One region of the Aliivibrio sp. SR45-2 genome, then DNA from elsewhere that is predicted to be linked to it. Evidence: riboswitches for the same ligand, from Rfam matches in the RefSeq annotation. Region 1 holds a riboswitch; the other holds the start of a gene.
The links. Region 1 has a riboswitch for thiamine pyrophosphate ahead of thiB (thiamine ABC transporter substrate binding subunit). Riboswitches for the same ligand answer to the same signal wherever they lie in the genome.

Region 1 (3,197 bases):
TAAACCAAAAACCCCCACTAACACAGGCAAAACCAAGGTCGTCGCACACAACTTTAATAACAGACCGCGTCCTAAAAAAGAGCGACGAGATAGTGCATATGCTGTCGGAACCGCAAGTACCACACTAAACAACGTAGACAGGGTTGCTTGATAAAAACTAAATTTGGTTATATGAATATAATAAGGATCGGACCAAATTAAACTGACATTGATACTCGGTGACGCGATTAATAATGCACCAATAGCTCCGCCAACAAAAATAACAATCACAGCAGCGATCATATAGCCGGTATAGGGAATGGCATTTAAGGGATTCGTTTTCATCATGTTATCTATCTGTCCCAAAAAGAAACGTACGCATCATACGCTCTTTTCAGTGCATCGATTAAAAGATTAATGCGTGTTGCCATTCGCGAATCCACGACTTTCTTTGTTTCGCAATCTCCGCAGAACTAAATGACAACGCTTTAGTCGGAACCTTAAGGTCTTCAAACCCTTTAGGTAACGTAATATTAGTCACTGGATACATCCAATTTCCCGTTGGCATCGCTGATTGAAATTCCTTACTAAGAATAAAAGCTAAGAACTCATCAGCTAACGCATTATGCTGCGTATTTTTTACTTTCGCCGCCACTTCCACTTGCATGTAATGACCTTCTGAAAAATTAGCCGCTGCAAATCGATCGTCTTTTTCAGCAAGTAAATGGTATGCCGGAGACGTCGTATAAGACAAAACAAGATCAGATTCACCCTCTAAGAACATACTGTAAGCTTCTGACCAGCCTTTAGTGACGGTGACGGTTTTCTTTGCAAGTTGTTTCCATGCTTGAGCAACATCATCCCCATACACCGACTTCATCCATAACAATAAACCTTGGCCCGGTGTAGAGGTTCTTGGATCTTGATAAATAACGGTTAAATCATCTCGTTGTTCTACTAATTCTTTTAGACTCTTAGGTGGGTTCTTTACTTTTTCTTTGTTATATACGAAAGCAAAATAACCATAATCATAAGGAACAAAGGTCTTATCACTCCAACCATTAGGTATCGTCACTGAGTCCGTATTTACATTATGTTCAACCAGTAAACCCGTTACTTTCGCTTCTGCCATTAAATTATTATCGAGCCCTAAAACAATGTCCGCTTTTGAATTTCTCCCTTCTAAACGAAGACGATTCAAAATAGAAACGCCATCATCCAAAGCGACAAGATCAAGATTGCAGCCACACTGTTTTTCGAAAGCCGTTTTAATTGTTGGACCAGGGCCCCAATCGGCAGCAAAAGAATCATAGGTATAGACTGTTAGCGTTTCAGAAGCAGAAGCAGAAAAAGAAGAGAGAGAACTAACAGCTAAAGCGATAGGTAATGTTTTAAGTAGAGGGGATATATAACGTGTTTTCATTATGCGCTCTTTGTCCTTTTGAGCGACACAGGGTTAAGTTGATATACTCGATGAGAATGTCATCTCAATCCCTACGTCAGCATTATCTGATTCAGGTAGTACGGGTTTAAGTAAGCATTATCCAATGTTTACTAATCTCAGCTAGTCGCTCCCCGATGAGAGGCCATATTGTATGTGTGAATGCATTAATGAGCCAGAGGTTTATTAACTCTTCTGACGCTGATCATAACCCCATCGAGGAACAAGTCCCTGTTCTACACCTAGGTGATCCAATATACGAGCGACCATAAAATCGATTAAATCTTCAATCGATTTTGGTTGATGATAAAATCCAGGCGCAGCAGGCATTATCGTTGTCCCCATTTGAGATAGCTTCAACATGTTTTCTAAATGCAATGTAGAAAATGGCGTTTCTCTAACCACCATAATTAACTGACCGCGCTCTTTTAATACCACATCAGCAGCCCGTTCAATCAAATTATCTGAAATACCATGAGCAATAGAAGCGACGCTCCCTGCAGAGCATGGGCATACCACCATTTGTTTTGGTGCTGCCGACCCAGAAGCCACTGGAGAAAACCAATCTTCTTTACCGCACACAATTAACTTATCGGCATCACAACCTAAGTGTTCAACTAAGACCGCTTTCATTGCATCAGGACCACTTGGCAATTTTAAATTATGCTCGGTTGCCATCACAACTCTTGCTGCAGATGAGATAAGAAAATAAACTTGATAATCAGCAGCCAACAAACACTCCAATAGACGTAATCCATAAGGGGCACCAGAGGCACCAGTCATTGCTAAGGTGATTGTTTTCTGTTTTTTATACATCCTAAATAGCCTTTTGCTCTAATGCTGATAGTAATTTACCGTGAATGCCTTCAAAGCCACCATTACTCATGACTAGAATTTGATCACCTTCTTTTGCTTCAGCCACAATCATATCAACAAAAGCGTTAATCTCATGATGAGTATAGGCGGGTTGAACACATTGTTTAGCGACATCATCAACGGACCAAGAAATATTATCAGGTTGGAAAAGATACACCGAATCTGCGGCATGAAGCGAACCGGCTAAGGTGTCTTTATGAACCCCTAGTTTCATCGTACTAGAGCGAGGTTCTAATACTGCGATAATTTTATTATCACCCACTTTATTACGTAAACCGCTTAACGTTAGATCAATTGCAGTAGGGTGATGAGCAAAATCGTCATATACCGTAACCCCATTAACCTCACCTTTAAACTCTAATCGACGCTTAGTATTGATAAAGGAGCCCAATGCTTCACAAGCTAAATCTGGGGTAACGCCTACATGGCGAGCCGAAGCTACGACCATAAGAGCATTACTTACATTATGATCACCGACTAAATTCCAGTTTACCTGCCCAACATTTTCATCATTGAAATAAACGTCAAATTGGCTGCCGTCTTTCTTAAGTTTACTCGCTTTCCATTCTCCTTCTTCACCCGTAAATTCAATCTCACTCCAACATCCTTGCTCTAGTACTTCAGCTAAGGGTTTATCTTGTTTAGGGGCAAAAATACGACCACTACTAGGCACCGTTCTTATAAGATGATGGAACTGACGTTGAATTGCAGCAAGATCATCAAAAATATCAGCATGATCAAATTCCAGATTATTTAATACTAACGTTCGTGGACGGTAATGAACAAACTTAGAACGCTTGTCAAAAAAAGCACTGTCATATTCATCGGCTTCAACCACAAAAAACATGCTTTCACCTAATCGTGCCGATTCCCCAAAGTTACCAAGTACACCACCGACGAG
Region 2 (3,197 bases), on a different contig from region 1:
AACGGGCTTTTGATAAGGCATTATCTCGAATTTGGGCACCCGGATGACCTTTGGCTAAATCACCCGCATGAGCGGCTAATTTATAGGTGATCAAACCAATCTTAACGTCTTCTTTATTTGGTAGGCCTAAATGTTCTTTCGGTGTGACATAACAAAGCATTGCACAGCCATACCATCCAATCATGGCCGCACCAATCCCCGAAGTAATGTGATCATAACCAGGGGCAATGTCAGTCGTTAATGGACCTAATGTATAGAACGGTGCTTCATGACAGTGCTTGAGTTGCTCGTCCATGTTTTCTTTGATCATATGCATTGGTACATGACCCGGCCCCTCAATAATCACTTGAACATCGTATTCCCAAGCAACTTTAGTTAACTCTCCGAGCGTTCTCAATTCAGCAAACTGTGCTTCATCATTCGCATCCGCAATTGAGCCCGGACGTAAACCATCCCCTAAAGAAAGAGAAACATCGTACTTTGCACAAATCTCACAAATTTCACGAAAATGCGTATATAAGAAACTTTCTTGATGATGCGCTAAACACCATTTTGCAATGATAGAACCGCCACGAGAAACAATCCCTGTCACTCGTTTCGCCGTCATTGGTACATAACGAAGCAGTAAACCGGCATGAATCGTAAAGTAATCTACACCCTGCTCCGCTTGCTCAATTAAGGTATCTCGCATGACTTCCCAGTTTAGATTCTCTGCCACGCCATTCACTTTCTCTAGTGCTTGGTACATCGGAACCGTGCCAATGGGTACTGGGCTATTACGAAGGATCCATTCACGTGTTTCGTGAATATTACGACCTGTCGATAAGTCCATCACCGTATCACCGCCCCAACGTGTAGACCAAACCAGCTTCTCTACTTCTTCTTCAATCGACGAACTGACCGAAGAATTACCAATATTGGCATTAACTTTAATTAAAAAATTACGACCAATGATCATTGGCTCTGCTTCTGGGTGGTTGATATTGGCAGGAATAATGGCTCGCCCTTCGGCGACTTCGTTACGTACAAATTCAGGGGTAATTTCTTTTGGAAGGTTGGCACCAAAACTGTGGCCAGGATGCTGATGATTTAGTTGTTCATCTGCAAATTTTTGACGACCCATGTTTTCACGGATCGCGATGTATTCCATTTCTGGGGTAATGATACCTTGGCGAGCATAGTGTAATTGCGTCACACATTGTTGAGGTTTGGCTCGTCGAATCGTGGGTAAATTGCCATAACGAAGTTCATCAAGTGTTTCATCAGACAGGCGTTCTTGAGAATAAACAGAGCTTACCCCTTTCAACACTTCAGTATCAGTGCGGTCTTCTATCCAACGTTCGCGTAATTTAGGTAACCCTTGGTAAACATCAATGTCGTAATTTGGGTCGGTATAGACCCCAGAGGTGTCATAGACTTGAATGGGTTCGTTTGGTATCAGTGTTGGGTTTTCTTTTGTTCCACCAACTAAGCTATCAGCCAATGATATTTCACGCATTGGAACACGAATATCAGGACTAGAACCGTCGATATAGATTTTTTTTGAATTGGGATAAGGTTGAACAGAAAGCGACTCAATGTTTGATTTAGCATCCAAACGCGCTTGTTTACGACTTGACGACATAGCAAAATTCCTTGTAATAATTAGGATAATTGCTTGTCGGATTATGTAGCAAGAGGTTCTTAGTGTGCGTAAATATAAAGTAGAAAAATCGTCTACTTAATTCAAGGTATCTGCTGAAAATGACACTTTGCAGTTACAATGATATGACAGCACTAAGTGATAAATTATCTCTTGTTCCCTTCGCAGGTATTAGCCTGATCAGGTTCTACGGATCCCGCAACGCGGTCTCAGCTCGTACTTTAAAAAAGTACTAAGCACTCCGACAAGTTTCTTTCAGAAGTTCTTGGTGAAAAACTGAACGAGTGCGGAGTATAAAGAAAGGAATAAATCACAGCAAATATTCCATTGAAGAAATAATAAAATATCGAGAAAAAGAAAAAGCCACATTAATATGCGGCTTTGTTAGCGATTTGTATCAGATTCGACTAAGTAAAGAATGTCTTATTGAGCAATCATGACATCACATTTCAATTTATCAGAAACTTCATCACCAAGCGTACGCCCCCAGTGAATTTTACTTTTATGGTAACCAATGATCACGAGATCGGTATTGATTTTATCCCCAATCTCACTGATGTGTTTTACGATATTTCCATCAGCAATATGTACAGCGCGAACAGGATAAGGTGATTCTTTAGATAATATAGATAACTGCTCTATTCGCTTAAACTCTAACGCGTTATGGCTCGATTCTAGCTCTAGCTCAACATCCATGTAATTAACATCACCGATGCCGACCTCTACAAAAATGACATGCAATTCTGCGTCATTTTGTTTTGCAAGAACCCCTGCTTTAACCATTAACTTATGTGCTTTACTGTCATCAGGATTTAATGCGAGTAAAATGGTTTGGTATAACTTCATATCTTGCTCCTGTGAAAGAATAACTTACGACGCTGATACTATAAAACTATAATCAACCTGCTGCAATTAGAAGCATGATTAAGTAATCACTGCCATTTTTGTATTTAAAAGAGATATTGATAAAAATTCATATCCAACTATGTTATTAATAAGCTAGCTTTCTATTTTAATCGAGGTATCAATGAATCAATTTATGCTATTGGGCTTTATTGCTTTTGGTGGCGCATTTGGGGCTTGTGCCCGCTATTTGATCTCAGAACTTTGTGTCGTTCTATTAGGTAAAGGCTTTCCGTATGGAACCTTAACCGTCAATATTGTCGGCTCTCTTATCATGGGTGTATTAATGTCTTCTCTTAACCAAGGCATTATTGAAGCCGCGCCTTGGCGTCCAATTATAGGGCTTGGATTTCTTGGAGCACTAACGACGTTCTCTACATTCTCGATGGATAATGTCATCTTGATGCAACAAGGAGAAATAATCAAAGCGGGTCTAAATATTTTACTGAATGTAACCTTAAGCATCACTGCCTGCTTTATTGGCTTTCAATTAATGAAAAGCTAATCTATCTGCTTTTTAGTATGTTCTTTACGAGCAGACATAAAAAAGACGCTTAATAATAAGCGTCTTTTTTAGTTTCAATGAGTCGTTATTATCACCACGTTCTTACAGGTGTGTAACCACTTATCATTATAGCCATTTTCGTATTTA

Region 2: linked by a shared signal. The riboswitch ahead of thiC (phosphomethylpyrimidine synthase ThiC) and the one ahead of thiB (thiamine ABC transporter substrate binding subunit) in region 1 are both predicted to bind thiamine pyrophosphate.

What each region holds. Positions count from the first base shown of each region.
Region 1 covers NZ_CAWPRC010000153.1:26,127-29,323, forward strand. The annotation lists gene thiP (thiamine/thiamine pyrophosphate ABC transporter permease ThiP) at 1-324, opposite strand, end outside; gene thiB (thiamine ABC transporter substrate binding subunit) at 386-1,402, opposite strand; TPP riboswitch at 1,454-1,567, opposite strand; gene AACV33_RS10775 (flavin prenyltransferase UbiX) at 1,607-2,236, opposite strand; gene mpl (UDP-N-acetylmuramate:L-alanyl-gamma-D-glutamyl-meso-diaminopimelate ligase) at 2,238-3,197, opposite strand, start outside.
Region 2 covers NZ_CAWPRC010000227.1:75,867-79,063, reverse strand. The annotation lists gene thiC (phosphomethylpyrimidine synthase ThiC) at 1-1,624, opposite strand, end outside; TPP riboswitch at 1,783-1,896, opposite strand; gene AACV33_RS21395 (universal stress protein) at 2,066-2,488, opposite strand; gene crcB (fluoride efflux transporter CrcB) at 2,670-3,050, shown strand; gene AACV33_RS21385 (hypothetical protein) at 3,142-3,197, opposite strand, start outside.